One region of the Variovorax sp. W1I1 genome, then DNA from elsewhere that is predicted to be linked to it. Evidence: riboswitches for the same ligand, from Rfam matches in the RefSeq annotation. Region 1 holds a riboswitch; the other holds the start of a gene.
The links. A riboswitch is a leader RNA that binds a small molecule or an ion and turns the genes downstream of it on or off. The one in region 1 is predicted to bind glycine.

Region 1 (7,226 bases):
GCGCTCCTTGGCGATGCGCAGCATGGTCTTGGCGAAGTTGCCGCCGCGTGCGGCATAGACCCAGCTGGTGCGAAAGATCAGGTGCTTCGCGCAGTGCTTTGCCACCAGTTGCTCGCCTTCGAGCTTGGTGCTGCCGTAGATGCTGAGCGGACCGGTCGCATCGTCTTCCTTCCAGGGCTTGCTACCGCTGCCGTCGAAGACGTAGTCGGTCGAGTAGTGAACCATCAGCGCGCCGATCTGCTGCGCGGCTTCGGCCACCACGCCGGGCGAGGTGGCGTTGAGCTTGCGGGCAAAGTCGGGCTCGCTCTCGGCCTTGTCGACCGCGGTGTGCGCGGCGGCATTGACGATGACGTCGGGCCGCACCTTCAGCACGGTCTCGGCCAGTTGCTCGGGGCGGCTGAAGTCGGCGTTGAAGTCGGTGCTGTCGAAATCGAGCGCGACCAGTTCGCCCAGGGGCGCGAGGCTGCGCTGCAGTTCCCAGCCGACCTGTCCGCCCTTGCCCAGCAGCAGCAGCTTCATGCCGCCGCCTTCGCGTCGTATTGCTTCTCGACCCATTCGCGGTACGCACCGCTCTGCACGTTGCGCACCCACTCGCCGTTCGCGAGGTACCACTCGACCGTCTTGCGGATGCCGCTGTCGAAGGTTTCGGCGGGCTTCCAGCCGAGCTCGCGCTCGAGCTTGCGCGCATCGATGGCGTAGCGGCGGTCGTGGCCCGGGCGGTCGGTCACGTAAGTGATCTGTTCCTTGTACGGCTTGCCATCGGCCTTGGGGCTCAGTTCGTCGAGCAGCGCGCAGACCGTGGTGACGATCTCGATGTTGGGCTTCTCGTTCCAGCCGCCGACGTTGTAGGTCTCGCCGAGCTTGCCGGCTTCGAGCACGCGGCGGATGGCGCTGCAGTGGTCCTTCACGTAGAGCCAGTCGCGCACCTGCATGCCGTCGCCGTACACGGGCAGCGGCTTGCCTGCGAGTGCGTTGACGATCATCAGGGGGATGAGCTTCTCGGGGAAATGGAACGGCCCGTAGTTGTTCGAGCAGTTGGTGGTGACCACCGGCAGGCCGTAGGTGTGGTGCCAGGCGCGCACGAGGTGGTCGCTGGCGGCCTTGCTGGCCGAGTAGGGGCTGTTGGGCTCGTACTTGTTCTCTTCGGTGAATGCCGGGTCGGTCTTGGAGAGCGAGCCGTAGACCTCGTCGGTCGACACGTGCAGGAAGCGGAAGGCGGCCTTCTGGTCGGCCGGCAGCGCATTCCAGAAACCGCGCACGGATTCGAGCAGGCGGAAGGTGCCCAGCACGTTGGTCTGCACGAAGTCTTCGGGGCCGTGGATCGAGCGGTCGACGTGCGATTCGGCGGCGAAGTTCACGACGGCGCGGGGCTTGTGCTCGGCCAGGAGGCGGTCGAGCAGGGCGCTGTCGCCGATGTCGCCCTGGACGAAGATGTGCTTCGGGTTGTCCTTGAGGGACGCGAGTGTCTCGAGGTTGCCCGCGTAGGTCAGTTTGTCGAGGTTCACGACCGGCTCATCGCTCTGCGCGATCCAGTCGAGTACGAAATTGGCGCCAATGAAGCCTGCGCCGCCGGTTACCAGGATCATGGGGTCCCCTGTTTGTTGTCGAACGATCGCCCTTTGGCGAATGAACGGGAGATTATCCCACCGGCCCACAGGGCCGAAATCCAGGGTTGGCGCATCCGCGGGGCCCCACCTACAATCGCCCCCACTGCAGGAGAGCGGGCCACCCCGGTGGCCCTACCGAAGGCGCAAACTCCCATAAACGCTCAGGTCGGCCCAACGAAGTTCTTTGTAATTTCGGCAAGGGGTCAGTACTGCATCAAATCAAACGCCGTCTGGAGAGCCATCGCACCCCGCAAAGGTGTCGCGATGCACCGAAGGAGCAAACCCGTTGCAAGGCGCAACAGGTGAATCTCTCAGGTATCGAGGACAGGGGGAGCGGCAACTTGGACGGCGGACGTCCGGTTGCTTGCTATTGATTGAATAGCACACCACATCCGCCATTCAAGCGCTGCACCTCAAAGGTACTTGCAATGCGCGTGATCGTTCTTGGCGCCGGCCTGCTCGGCGTGACTTCGGCTTATTACCTCCAGCAACTCGGCCACGAAGTGACCGTCATCGACCGGCAGGCCACCCCGGCCGCCGAAACCAGCTTCGCCAACGGCGGGCAGATCTCCGTGAGCCATGCCGAACCCTGGGCCAACCCCAGCGCGCCGCTCAAGGTGCTGCAGTGGCTGGGCAAGGAAGACGCCCCGCTGCTCTTTCGCATCCGCGCCGACATGCGCCAGTGGCTCTGGGGCCTGCAGTTCCTGCGCGAGTGCACCCCGGCGCGCACGAAGCACAACATCGAGCAGATCGTGCGCCTGGGCACCTACAGCCGCGACACGCTGCAACAGCTGCGCCGCGATACGGGCCTGAGCTACGACCAGCGCACCCAAGGCATCCTGCATTTCTATACGACGCAGAAGGAGTTCGACGGCGCACTCAAGCCGGCCGAGCAGATGCGCGCCCTCGGCTGCGAACGGCTGGTGATCTCGGCCGACGAGGCGGTGAAGATCGAGCCCGCCCTCGCCCACATCCGGCCCCAGCTGGCCGGCGCCACCTACACGGCCGAGGACGAATCGGGCGACGCCAACCGCTTCGCCCGCGAACTGGTCGGCCTCGCGGCCGCGGCTGGCGTGAAGTTCCTCATGAGCCACACGGTCACGGCACTGCGCGAAGCCGGCGGCAGCATCGACCACGTCGAGGCGACCGACAACGAAGGCCGCTTCCAGCGCATCCGCGGCGACGCGTTCGTGCTGGCGATGGGTTCGCTGAGCCCGCTGTACGCGGCGCCACTGGGCATCCGCCTGCCGATCTACCCGGCCAAGGGCTATTCGGTGACGCTGCCCGTGAAGGACGCCTCGAAGGCGCACCAGGTCTCGCTGACCGACGACGAATACAAGCTGGTGTTCTCGCGCTACACGTCCGAGTCGGGCGACCGCTTGCGCATCGCGGGCACGGCCGAACTCAACGGCTACGACCGCGACCTGAACCGCGTGCGCTGCGAAGCCATCGTGCGGCGCGTCGAAGAGCTGTTCCCCGGTGCCGGCGACACCACGCAGGCCCAGTTCTGGACGGGCTTGCGCCCCGCGACGCCGAGCAACGTGCCGATGATCGGCAAGACGAAACTGCCGAACCTGTACCTGAACACCGGCCACGGCACGCTGGGCTGGACGCACGCGTGCGGTTCGGGCAAGTCGATCGCGCGGATCGTGAGCGGGCTCGTGCCGGAGGTGGACTTTGCGTTCACCGGCATGCCGGCGCCGGCACCGCGAATCGCGCAACCCGCATTGGGCTGACAATCGCGGCCCTGGGTCACGCCTTGAAGGTGATCCAGGGTTTCAGCCGCACCGCGCAACGAATCAGGCCCGCGCTTTCCTGTGCGTCGATCACCGCGCCGATGGGCTTGTAGGCCTGCGGCGCCTCCTCGATCCTGCGCTCCTCGCGCAGAGTCACACATTGCCAGCTGGCGTTTTCGTCCTGGTTCGCGGCACCGCGCAAGGCACGCACCTCCTGGCGCCGCATCCGGCGGCCGGCGCCATGGCTGCACGACCACAACCAGTCTTCATGACCCAGGCCGGTCGCGAGGTACGAGTGATCGCCCATCGAACCCGGAATCAGCGCCAGGTCTCCTTCGTGGGCCGGCGTTGCGCCCTTGCGGTGGATGTTCATCCCGTGCTCGCGCAGCACCACGTTGTGCGGCACGTCGACCACGAGCTTCGATGCCGTCGCGCCCAGCAGCTCCGCCATGTCCTTGCGCACCAGTTCGGCCAGCACAACACGGTTGGCCCAGGCATAGCGCGCCGCCACACCCATCGCCTCCAGGTACTCCTCGGCCAACGAACCGGAGAGTCCGTACAGGCCGCTGCGGGGATGGCGCAGGCCCTGCGGCCATTCGGCCTTCGCCCGGTCCATCCAGCGCCCACCGACGTGGAAGCCGATGTCGCGCGAACCGCTGTGAATCATCACCACCACTTCGCCGGCCTTGAGGCCGGCGCGGTAGGCCGCGTGCCGGTCCATCACCTTGTCGACCACCTGCAGTTCCACGAAGTGGTTTCCGCCGCCCGGCGTGCCGAGGCATGGGTCCCGAAAAACCTCGTGGCGCGCGCCGGTGTAAGCCTGCGGCGCATGCCGCGCATTGCCGCCGAAGCTCGCAAGGCCGATGCAGCGGTCGATCTCCGCCTGCAGCCGGTCGCGGTCGCAGGACGACCAGAGCCCGCTGCCCTGAACGGCATCGAGAAATGCGGCCGGCCCCACGTCGAACAGCGCCTTGAAAGCCGCTGTGTGCACCGGCACGTCGCGGCCGTTGTCGAGCAGGCTGCGCGTGAGGCGTTCGATGAGCCGTGTCTTGTGCGGCGCCACCTGGTCCAGCGTGAGGCCGGTGGTCAAGAGGCGCATGCCGCAGTTGATGTCGGTGCCCACCGCTGCGGGAATGACGAAGTCCGCGTCGGTCGCCACGACGCTCCCGACCGGCGCCACGGAGCCCGGATGGAAATCGGGCGTCGCGCAGGCCTTGCAGACGCCCTTCTCGCCATCGGGCGAGCGGACGCTGGCAAAGGCCAGCAACTGGTTCACCGCCTTCTCTTCCAGGGGAAGGCTTTGCGGCAGAAGCACCGTCGCCTGTGAAACCTCGTTGTGCAGGTGATAGACGCCGTCGCGATAGTCGACGGCGATGCCAGCGCGCGAAAAGGTGCGCTGGAGTCTCGAAAAATGATTGCTGCTCATGGCTGCTGTTCCATTGGGGAAACCATGTCGGTTTCCAGCCCCGGCCAGCATTGCGTGGCGAGGCGAAAGAGATCGACCGCGCGCCTCGAGGCGCACGGATCACTCTTTCTTGCAGCAGCAGAGATTCAAGAAAGCGGGCGGATTCTAGCGACGGCGGCCGCGGTCGAAAACCCGGCCGTCGTTTTTTCGCCCGTCAGTCCTTGCTGGTGAACACCGTCAACACGCCGGTATAGCCATACAGGTGATGGCGGGCGATTTCGCCCGCGGCGAAGAAGCCGACCAGCGGCACGTCGCCCAGCGCGTGGCGCACGATCTGCAGTTCGGCGCCCGGTGCGCCGAAGTGCGGGCCGCCGCGCCCGGAGCAGCTCACGTACACCGCGCCTGCGATGCGGCGCGCGGGGTGCGGCGCCGCTTCGGCTTCGCCGGCAGCAACGGCGCGGGCGGTGGCCAGCGTCTGTTCTTCCGGCTCCAGCTCTTCGCGGATCTCCGCGCAGATGCGCATCAGGTCGGCCCGCGCAGCCTGCGCATTGCGGCGGCAGAAGGTCAGCCGCATGCCGGCCTCGGCCGTGTCGGCGATCGCGATGCCGCGGCGCGTCGGGTCCAGGCCGATGATGTGGCGCACCAGCACGTCGGCGCCCAGGTCGCCGGTGCGGCGCACGCCGTCGCTGCCGGCGTCGGCCAAGCCGACCAGCGTGTTGCGCACCGCGTCGATGGCCTCCTGCGGCCGTTCGAGCGACACCTGCAGGTCGGCCAGCAGCACGTCGAGCGCAGGCTCGCCGTCGAGCTTGAGCAGGAGGTTTCCGTCGGCCTCGGTGATCTCGCGCTCGCGCACGCCCGAGCGCAGCGGCTGGCAGCCCTGCGTGACGCGCGAGACCACCCGCACGCCTTCGCCGAACACCACGCCCGACAGGCCACCCGAAAACACGCCACCCGCCGCGCCATGCCCGCGGATGTTGCCGTTGCCGCCCACCGCGAATTGCAGCGCGCCGCCGCGGCCCGACGAGAGTCCGCCAAAGAGATAGCCGGTGTCGACGCGGCCGGCCATCTCGCCGATCAGCTCGGTGAGGTCGGGCGTCGCGGGGTCGGCGTGGACGAGCGCGGTGTGCGCCTCGAAGCCGCTCATTTCCGAATTGCTCAGTGGCGCCACGCCCGAGAACACGCGGTATTGATCGCTCGGCAGTGCGCAGAGCATGAGGCTCATGCCGGGCTCGTCGAAGTACTCGGCGTTGTTGGCCGAGACGCCGATGCCGACGGTGCCCGACCAGTCGGTCACCTCGGGCAACTCGGCGCTCAGGTGATCGAGGATCTCCTGCGCCTCGGACGCGTAGTGGTCGGTGATGTAGAGCAGCCCGAGCGTCGGGGACGACGCGTAGTCGGGCAAGGCCATCTGCGCGCGCAACTGGGCCAGCACGAGGCCGGCGGCCATGCGCCATTGCGGATGGGTGGCATGGCCGGTGGGAAACAACTTCATGATGCGTGCCAACCCGTTCTCTTCAAAAGTGGAATGTGTGGGACGTCAGCGGCGGCCGGTGGTTCGCTTGCGCGCGGCGGCCGACGTCTTTTTCTTTGCGGCGGGCGTTGCCGCCTTTTTGGCCGTGGTTCTTGCCGCAGTCTTGGCCGCGGGCTTCTTCGCGGCGGCCGTCGTCTTGCCCATCGCCTTGCCGACCGCATCGGCCAGCGGCTGGGCCATGGCGGGGACCTTGAGCTGGGCCGCGTCCTGCAACGCGGTGCTGGCGATCTGCTGGAACTGCTCGGTCAGCGAACCCCACCACTGCATCGGATCGACCACGCCGGCGCCGTCGGCTGCAGCCTTGCCGCGCGGCTTTTTCTTCGGCGCCGGTGCTTCTTCTTCCTCGATCTCGGCCTCGTCTTCTTCCTCTTCTTCGACCGGCTCGGGTTCGGGCGCGGCGGCCGCTGCAAAGGGCGCGGGCGCAGGAGCCGCCGTGGCCGCAGCGGCCTGCTTGGTGAACACGCTGGCCAGGTCTTCCATCCGCACGTTCATGCCGCGCAGGGTCGAGAGCGTCATCTTCTGCACCTCGAGCGCCTGGATCGTCGCCTTGAGCGCATGGCCGTTCTGCTCGAGCCAGTACTGCACGGTCTTGAGTTCCTGGATGCGCTTGTCAACCTCTTCCACGCTCAGCGTGGGCGCCACCCAACTGGCCAGGCTCGGGATGCCCGGCACCGACGATGCGGCGCCGGTGCCTGCCGCGGCGCCCCCGGCCAGGTTCTTCAGGAAGTCGAATCCGGGGACGAACTGGCTGAAGTTGAAAGGTTGGCTGGCGTTGGTCATGCGGGAGGTCTCCTGGCTGGGTTTTCTTGTGCTGCCAGCTTACTCCAAGGCCTTGGCCTTTGGCCCGCCGGGCGCGGGCTTTTACCTGTGTCAGAGCTCGCCCCGCACCTTGCTGAAGACCTTCCAGAAGGTCGCGTCCTGCGAGGTCGCGAAGTTGATCCGCATCA
Region 2 (7,226 bases), 1.6 Mb from region 1:
GTGGCCCAGCGCAAGAAGGTCAACGACGACGAGAACAACGGCATCGCCCAGCTCGAAAAAGACGGCATGAAGGTCACCAAGGTCGTGGATGGCGCGGCCTTCCGCGAAGCCCTGAAGCCGGCCTATGCGGGCTATGCCAAGGAGTTCGGCGCCGACAACATCAAGAAGATCACGGACGTCCAGTAAGCCTCGCGCGCCAGACTTCTTTGACGACCGCGCCCGGCCCGCTTCAGTGCGCCGGGCGCTTCGCTTTTTCAAGACAAGAGAACCACACGTGCAAGCCTTCGAGCGCTACTTTCTCGCCGCCAACCGCTGGGCGCTGATCCTTCTGCTGGCCGCCATGTCGGTCATCATCTTCACCAACGTCGTGATGCGCTACACCACCAGCAACTCGCTCGAGTGGGCCGAAGAGGTGTCGCGCCACATGATGATATGGCTCACCTTCCTCGGGGCCGGGCCGGTGCTGCGCTACGGCGGCCACATCGCGGTGGAGAACCTGCAGGACGCGCTGCCGCGCGCGGGCGGCATCGCGGTGCGCGCCTTCGTCGCCGCGCTGCTGTTCGCCTTCTTCGGCTTCATGGTCTGGTACGGGTGGCTCTACATGCAGCGCACGATGTTCCAGCTCACGGCAGTGACGCAGATTCCGTTCGCCTACATCTACAGCGCGATGCTGTTCGGCGGCATCTTGTTGATCGTGCACTGGCTGCTGGTGGTGCGGGGCTATGTGCTGCGGCGCGAGTTCGCATCGGATGCGCACTTCGACGCCAACGCCTCGGCGTCGCTGTAAGGAGAACGACCATGGATGCCAGCATCGTTCTCATCGTCTCGGCCTGCATTTTCCTGGCCATCGGCGTGCCCGTGGCCTTTGCGCTCGGGCTCTCGACCGTCACCACGCTCATCCTCGCGGAGAACTATCCGCTGATGGTGCTGCTGAAGGAAACCTTCACCGGCATCGACAGCTTTCCGCTGATGGCCGTGCCCTTTTTCATCCTCGCGGCCGAGCTCATGAGCGGCGGCTCGCTCACCGAGGTGCTGCTGCGCTTCGCGGGCCAGTTCGTAGGCCATCGACGCGGGGGCCTGGGCTACACCAACGTCGTGTCGCTCACCTTCTTCTCGGGCATCTCGGGCTCGGCATTGGCCGATGCGGCGGGGCCGGGATCGATGCTCATCAAGATGATGGACAAGGCCGGCTACGACCGCTCGTATGCGGCGGCGCTCACGGCCTCGACCGCGATCGTCGGGCCGATCATTCCGCCCTCGATCATCATGATCATCTATGCGCTGCAGGACGAGACGGTCTCGGTCGGCACCCTCTTCGCGGCCGGCATCCTGCCCGGCATCCTGATCGCGGTGGCGATGTGCGTGGTGAACTTCTACGTATCGAAGAAGCGCAACTACAAGGGCGACGGGCAGACGCCGCCGCTGCGCGAAATTCTCATCACGACCTGGAAGGCGATACCCGCGATCCTCTTGCCCGTGGTGATCCTCGGCGGCATGCGTGCCGGCTGGTTCACGCCGACCGAAGCCTCGGTGGTGGCGGTGTTCTATGCGCTGGTGTGCGGCAAGTTCATCTACCGCACGCTCGAGTGGAAGATGCTGCCCGACATCCTCTCCCGCTCCGCCCTGCTGTCGGCCTCGGTGCTGATCATCATCGGCCTCTCGGCCTCGTTCGCATGGGTGCTGACCATCGAGGGCATTCCGCAGCAGATGGCCGAATGGCTCATCAGCATGAACCTCTCGCCGTGGATGTTCCTCATCATCGTGAACATCTTCCTGCTGCTGTTCGGCATCTTCATCGAGCCGCTGCCGGGCGTGATGGTGCTGGCGCCGATCCTGGCGCCCGTCGCGATCAAGCTGGGCGTGGACCCGGTGCACTTCGCGATGATCGTGATCTTCAACCTCACGCTCGGGATGATCACGCCGCCAGTGGGCGGGCTCTTGTTCGTGACCTGCAACGTGTCGAAGGTGCCGATGTCGGCGCTGGTGAAGGAACTGGTGCCGTTCCTGTGGGCGCACGGCGCGGTGCTGATGATCCTGACCTTCGTGCCTGCGCTCAGCACCTGGCTGCCGCGGGCGCTCGGGTTCAAGTAGCGGCGCCGGTGCCTCTGCAGCGGTTCGCTGCCAGAATCGGCGCCACGCCAACAACCGACAACCGAGGGAACCGCTCCATGAATCGACTCGCCACCTGCCTGCTCGCCGCAGGGCTGCTGTCCACGGCCGCATTGGCTGCCACGCCCGTCGCCACCCCCGCGGCAAAGCCACCAGCACCTGCCGCATCGGCGGCCGCTGGGGCAGCGGCGACCCCGGCGCCGGCTGCGCCAGCGGCCGCTCCCGCGCAAGCGCCCAGCGCGGGCATCGCCGAAATCGAAACCGCCGTGCGCGCCTGGGCCGACGCCTGGTCCGCGCGCGACGTGGACCGCTACCTCGCCGCCTACGCCCCCGACTTCACACCGGCCAGGAAGCAGGACAAGAAGCAGTGGGAAGCCGAGCGGCGCACCCGCATCTCGAACAAGTCGAAGATCAGCGTGACCGTCGACGACCTCGTCATCAGCGTGAACGGCCAGACCGCCAGCGCGCGCTTTAAGCAGGTCTACACCGCCGACAAGCTCAAGAGCACCGACCGCAAGACGCTGGAGCTGCAGCGCGTGGGCGACAAGTGGCTGATCCGCAAGGAAAGCACCGGCGCCTGAAGACCTGAGCGTCCGATGGCGCGGCGGCGGCGATCTCCCTGTAAGCCGAACAGGTTCATGAAGATGTCACCGCTCGCGACGATGCTGCAGCCTTCGATCTTCGAAAGCTGTGGCCGCCATGTTTCCCACCAAGACCGACAAGGCACGCGACGAACTCCAGGGCGGGCAGCGCACGCTCAGCCAGCGTGAACGCGCCCTGCTGCTGATGGCCGACGGCCGGCGCTCGCTGACCGACTTCAGCCCGCTGTTCGCGAACCGCACCGAGGCGGAGCAGGCGATCCTGGCGCTGGTGAGCAGGGGCTATCTGCAGGATGCGCAGGCGATGGCCGCTGCTGCGGCTGTACCAACTCCGATGCCGGTGCCGGCCGTCGACCCGATCCGCATCGCCACCTCGGCCGACACTTTCGACGGCAAGCGCTCGCTGGCCACCACGCGGATGTTTTTGTTCGACATCTGCGAGCGCATGTTCGTGCGGCGCGACCCCAAGTTCGCCCTGCAGATGCGCGACGCCCTGCGCGAAGCCCGCGACCGCGAGGCGATGCTGACCATCGCCGCGCTGATGCTCAGTGAAATCGAGAAGACGGCCGGCGCCGAGCGGGCCGAATCGCTGCGGGAGCGCATCGAGCGGCTGCTGCCGCCCGCGGAAGTGGTGCATTGAAGTCGCATCTGCGCTCCCACTCCGACGAGCCGCGGTATTTCCCGGACACCGCGAAGACTCGATCAGATTTTTCTGGATCTGATTTCCACTCTCTCGGGCGGACCATCGTCCACCATGCCCCATTCCAGACGGTCCTTGAATATCTCGCGGTATCGGTCATTGTTCGAGACATTGGCCTCGCTCATTTGATCCCGCATATCCCCCGCGCAAATTCCACTCCCGTTTGGCGTATTGAACTCGACGCGGCAATGGGCAATCAGCAAGACCTCTATCGCTTGAACTTCCGCGGTCTTGTTGTGGCGGGCGGCAATATGCAACACGGTATCTCCGCAGATATCACGGCTTTTGCATTTCCATTCAGATCATTTTTGAAAAAATGATGAACCGCCTCGACGTTTCCAGCAACGATCGCCGGCGTGCTGGCCGGCGAAACCCGGCATTGAATGCCATCAACCGTTATTGACGTGGTCGCCGCCTACAGCCAGATTTTCGTAAGCCTTGCTCTTGTCCGGCGCGCCTTCGAGGGCGGCAATGAGCCACGGCGGTTGTCGGCCTTTTGTTCCCCCCGTCCAGGTCGCGCTGGAATTGGGATCCTTGTACACGGTGCCCTTCACATAGGCCTTGGCTTCCGATGCCTGGCTGCCATTGGGTGAACGCGTGCGTTTTGCGCCCGATTTGTCGTAGGGGTCCAGCGCGGCCTTGCCCTCCGGGATGCTGAAACCGGCTGCCTCGAGTTTCTTCGCATAGGCATCGGCCAGCACCTTCAATTCTTCTCCACGCTTGGCCTGCAATGCCAGCTCCAGTTGGGCCCGTTCATTGTCCATTTCCTGGATGCGCTTCTGGATATCCGCGAAGCTCATATTTCTGGCATCTGTCATTCTTTGCGTTCCTTTGGGGGTGTGTTGTGTGCCCAATATGCTAGTGCCAAAAGAAGAGGCTCACCAGATTGATCTGTTCAGGCCTCGGTGCGGTCTTGCCGCCCCGCATCGATGACCGAAACCCCGCCCCGACGCTCTGGATTCGGAAGTCGTGCGATTCGTCCACTACACTCGGCGGGGTCAGGAGAGAGCCCCGCACGACGGGGCCGCCGAAGGCGCAGGGGATCCCCGAACGCTCAGGCAAAAGGACTGACAAGGCGCCGGTTCACACCGGCGTTTCCTTGCTGGAGAGAGGCCGTTGCATGCACACATGCATTGCACCGGCCCACCGAAGGAGCAAACCCCGATCGTGGGGCGAATCTCTCAGGTAAAGCGGACAGCAGGGGTGGCCCGTGGCGTTGCAGCCATGGATTTCGACTGCCCCTTTGGAGTGCCCCGTGGCCGCTTCTTCCGCTCCCGATACCCATACCCAACTTCTCAAGACGCCGCTGTACGACCTCCACGTGGAGCTCGGCGCGCGCATGGTGCCCTTCGCGGGCTATTCGATGCCGGTCCAGTACCCGGCCGGCCTCATGGCCGAGCACAAGCACACGCGCGATGCGGCCGGCCTCTTCGACATTTCCCACATGGGCCAGCTGCGCCTCGTCGGCCCCGACGCCGCAGCGGCCTTCGAGACCTTGATGCCCGTCGATGTGATCGACCTGCCCGCCGGCAAACAGCGCTACGGTCTGCTGTTGAACGATGAGGGCGGCATCCTCGACGACCTGATGTTCTTCAACGAAGGCCACGGCTCGATCTTCGTGATCGTGAACGGTGCCTGCAAGGTGGCGGACATCGCGCACATCCAGCAGAAGATCGGCTCGCGCTGCGAGGTGCAGCCCCTGCCCGACCACGCGCTGCTCGCGCTGCAGGGCCCGCAGGCCGCGGCCACGCTGGCGCGGCTGTCGCCCGGCATCGAGCGCTTCGTGTTCATGACGGGCGGCGCGGTGCAGATCGGCGGCATCCCCGCCTTCGTCACGCGCAGCGGCTACACGGGCGAAGACGGTTTCGAGATCTCCGTGGCCGGCAAGGACGCCGACGCCCTCGCCCGCCTGCTGCTGGCGCAGCCCGAGGTCAAGCCCATCGGCCTGGGCGCGCGTAATTCGCTGCGGCTCGAGGCGGGCCTCTGCCTCTACGGCAACGACATCGACACCACCACCACGCCCGTCGAAGCCTCGCTCAACTGGGCGATGCAGAAGGTGCGCCGTGCCGGCGGTGCGCGCGAAGGCGGGTTCCCGGGCGCGGCAAAGATCCTCGCCCAGCTCACAGCCGCGACCGTCGGCGCCGCAGGCCACACCGACCACGACACCTTGAAGCGCAAGCGCGTCGGCCTCGTCGCGCTGGAGCGCATTCCGGTGCGCGACGGCACGCTGCTGCAATCCTTCGAAGGCCAGGACATCGGCATCGTCACCAGCGGCCTGCTCGGCCCGACGGCCGACCGCTGCATCGCGATGGGCTACGTGGCCACCGCGTTCTCCGAGCCCGGCACGCGCGTGCAGGCCATCGTGCGCGGCAAGCCGGTGCCGATGGAAGTCTCGACCCTGCCCTTTGTGCCGACCCGCTACTACCGAGGCTGATCGCGGCTGACCGCGGCTAGGCTCTGCATTCCCTTATTCAATTTTTTCCACGAGGAGTTTTCCCATGAGCATCAAGTACACCAAGGACCATGAGTGGGTCTCGGCCGAAGGCGGCGCCGCCACCGTCGGCATCACCGTGCATGCGCAGGACGCGCTGGGCGATGTCGTGTTCGTCGACCTGCCCGAAGTCGGCAAGACCTTCGCGCAGGGCGAAGTCGCCGGCGTCGTCGAATCGGTGAAGGCCGCGGCCGATGTGTTCATGCCCGTCTCGGGCGAGATCACCGAAGTGAACGAAGCACTGCGCGCCGACCCCTCGCTCGCCAACAGCGACCCGCTGGCCACCGGCTGGTTCTTCAAGGTCAAGCTGAGCGAGCCCGCGCAGCTCGATGCCCTGCTCGACGCTGCCACCTACGACAAGTTCGCCGCCGAATCCTGACCCCCAGCGTTCGCCCGCCTTTCCTTCTTCTCCTCGAGCCTTCACCGCCATGCCGATTCCCGCCCTTCCCTCTTTGCAAGAACTAGAGAACGCCGAAGAATTTCTCGCCCGCCACATCGGCATCGATGCGGCGGACGAGGCGCGCATGCTGCCGGTGATCGGCTCGGAGACGCGGGCGGAGCTCATCGACGGCATCGTGCCCGCGGCCATTCGCCGCGCGAAGCCGATGCGCCTGCCGGCCCCGGTGACCGAAGCCGAGGCGCTGGCCGAGCTGAAGGCGATGGCGTCGAAGAACAAGGTGTTCAAGAGCTTCATCGGCCAGGGCTACTACGGCACGCACACACCGGGCGTGATCTTGCGCAACGTGCTGGAGAACCCCGCCTGGTACACCGCCTACACGCCCTACCAGGCCGAGATTTCGCAGGGCCGCATGGAGGCCCTGCTCAACTTCCAGACGATGGTGTGCGACCTCACGGGCATGGCCATCGCCAACGCGTCGATGCTCGACGAAGCCACGGCCGCGGCCGAGGCGATGACGCTCGCCAAGCGCAGCGTGAAGAGCAAGAGCAACGTGTTCCTGGTCTCTGGCGACTGCCATCCGCAGACCATCGAAGTCATCAGGACGCGCGCCGCGCCGCTGGGCATCGAGGTCAAGGTGAGCACCGTCTCCGAGACGCTGCCGCACCTGATGGCGAGCTGCGAATTCTTCGGCGTGCTCGCGCAGTACCCCGCCACCACCGGCCATGTGCACGACCTGCGCCCGCTCGCGGGCCATGCCCATCAATGCGACGCCGCGTTCTGCGTGGCCGCCGACCTGCTGGCGCTGACGCTGCTCGCTCCCCCCGGCGAATGGGATGCCGACATCGTCTGCGGCACCACGCAGCGCTTCGGCATGCCGCTGTGCAACGGCGGCCCGCACGCCGCGTACCTCGCTTGCCGCGATTCGTT

Region 2: it holds a riboswitch for glycine, as region 1 does, so the genes downstream of both, gcvT (glycine cleavage system aminomethyltransferase GcvT) here and QFZ83_RS24640 (D-amino acid dehydrogenase) in region 1, are expected to answer to the same signal.

What each region holds. Positions count from the first base shown of each region.
Region 1 is NZ_JAUSWZ010000001.1:5,258,200-5,265,425, forward strand. It holds gene rfbD (dTDP-4-dehydrorhamnose reductase) at 1-519, opposite strand, end outside; gene rfbB (dTDP-glucose 4,6-dehydratase) at 516-1,586, opposite strand; glycine riboswitch at 1,704-1,794, shown strand; glycine riboswitch at 1,828-1,945, shown strand; gene QFZ83_RS24640 (D-amino acid dehydrogenase) at 2,036-3,343, shown strand; gene QFZ83_RS24645 (RtcB family protein) at 3,360-4,769, opposite strand; gene QFZ83_RS24650 (FIST C-terminal domain-containing protein) at 4,963-6,240, opposite strand; gene QFZ83_RS24655 (PhaM family polyhydroxyalkanoate granule multifunctional regulatory protein) at 6,286-7,059, opposite strand; gene QFZ83_RS24660 (PLP-dependent aminotransferase family protein) at 7,150-7,226, opposite strand, start outside.
Region 2 is NZ_JAUSWZ010000001.1:3,641,354-3,648,579, forward strand. It holds gene QFZ83_RS16995 (TRAP transporter substrate-binding protein) at 1-186, shown strand, start outside; gene QFZ83_RS17000 (TRAP transporter small permease) at 275-787, shown strand; gene QFZ83_RS17005 (TRAP transporter large permease) at 799-2,091, shown strand; gene QFZ83_RS17010 (DUF4440 domain-containing protein) at 2,169-2,690, shown strand; gene QFZ83_RS17015 (hypothetical protein) at 2,809-3,348, shown strand; gene QFZ83_RS17020 (hypothetical protein) at 3,345-3,728, shown strand; gene QFZ83_RS17025 (H-NS family nucleoid-associated regulatory protein) at 3,798-4,226, opposite strand; glycine riboswitch at 4,406-4,480, shown strand; glycine riboswitch at 4,501-4,616, shown strand; gene gcvT (glycine cleavage system aminomethyltransferase GcvT) at 4,664-5,842, shown strand; gene gcvH (glycine cleavage system protein GcvH) at 5,907-6,278, shown strand; gene gcvP (aminomethyl-transferring glycine dehydrogenase) at 6,328-7,226, shown strand, end outside.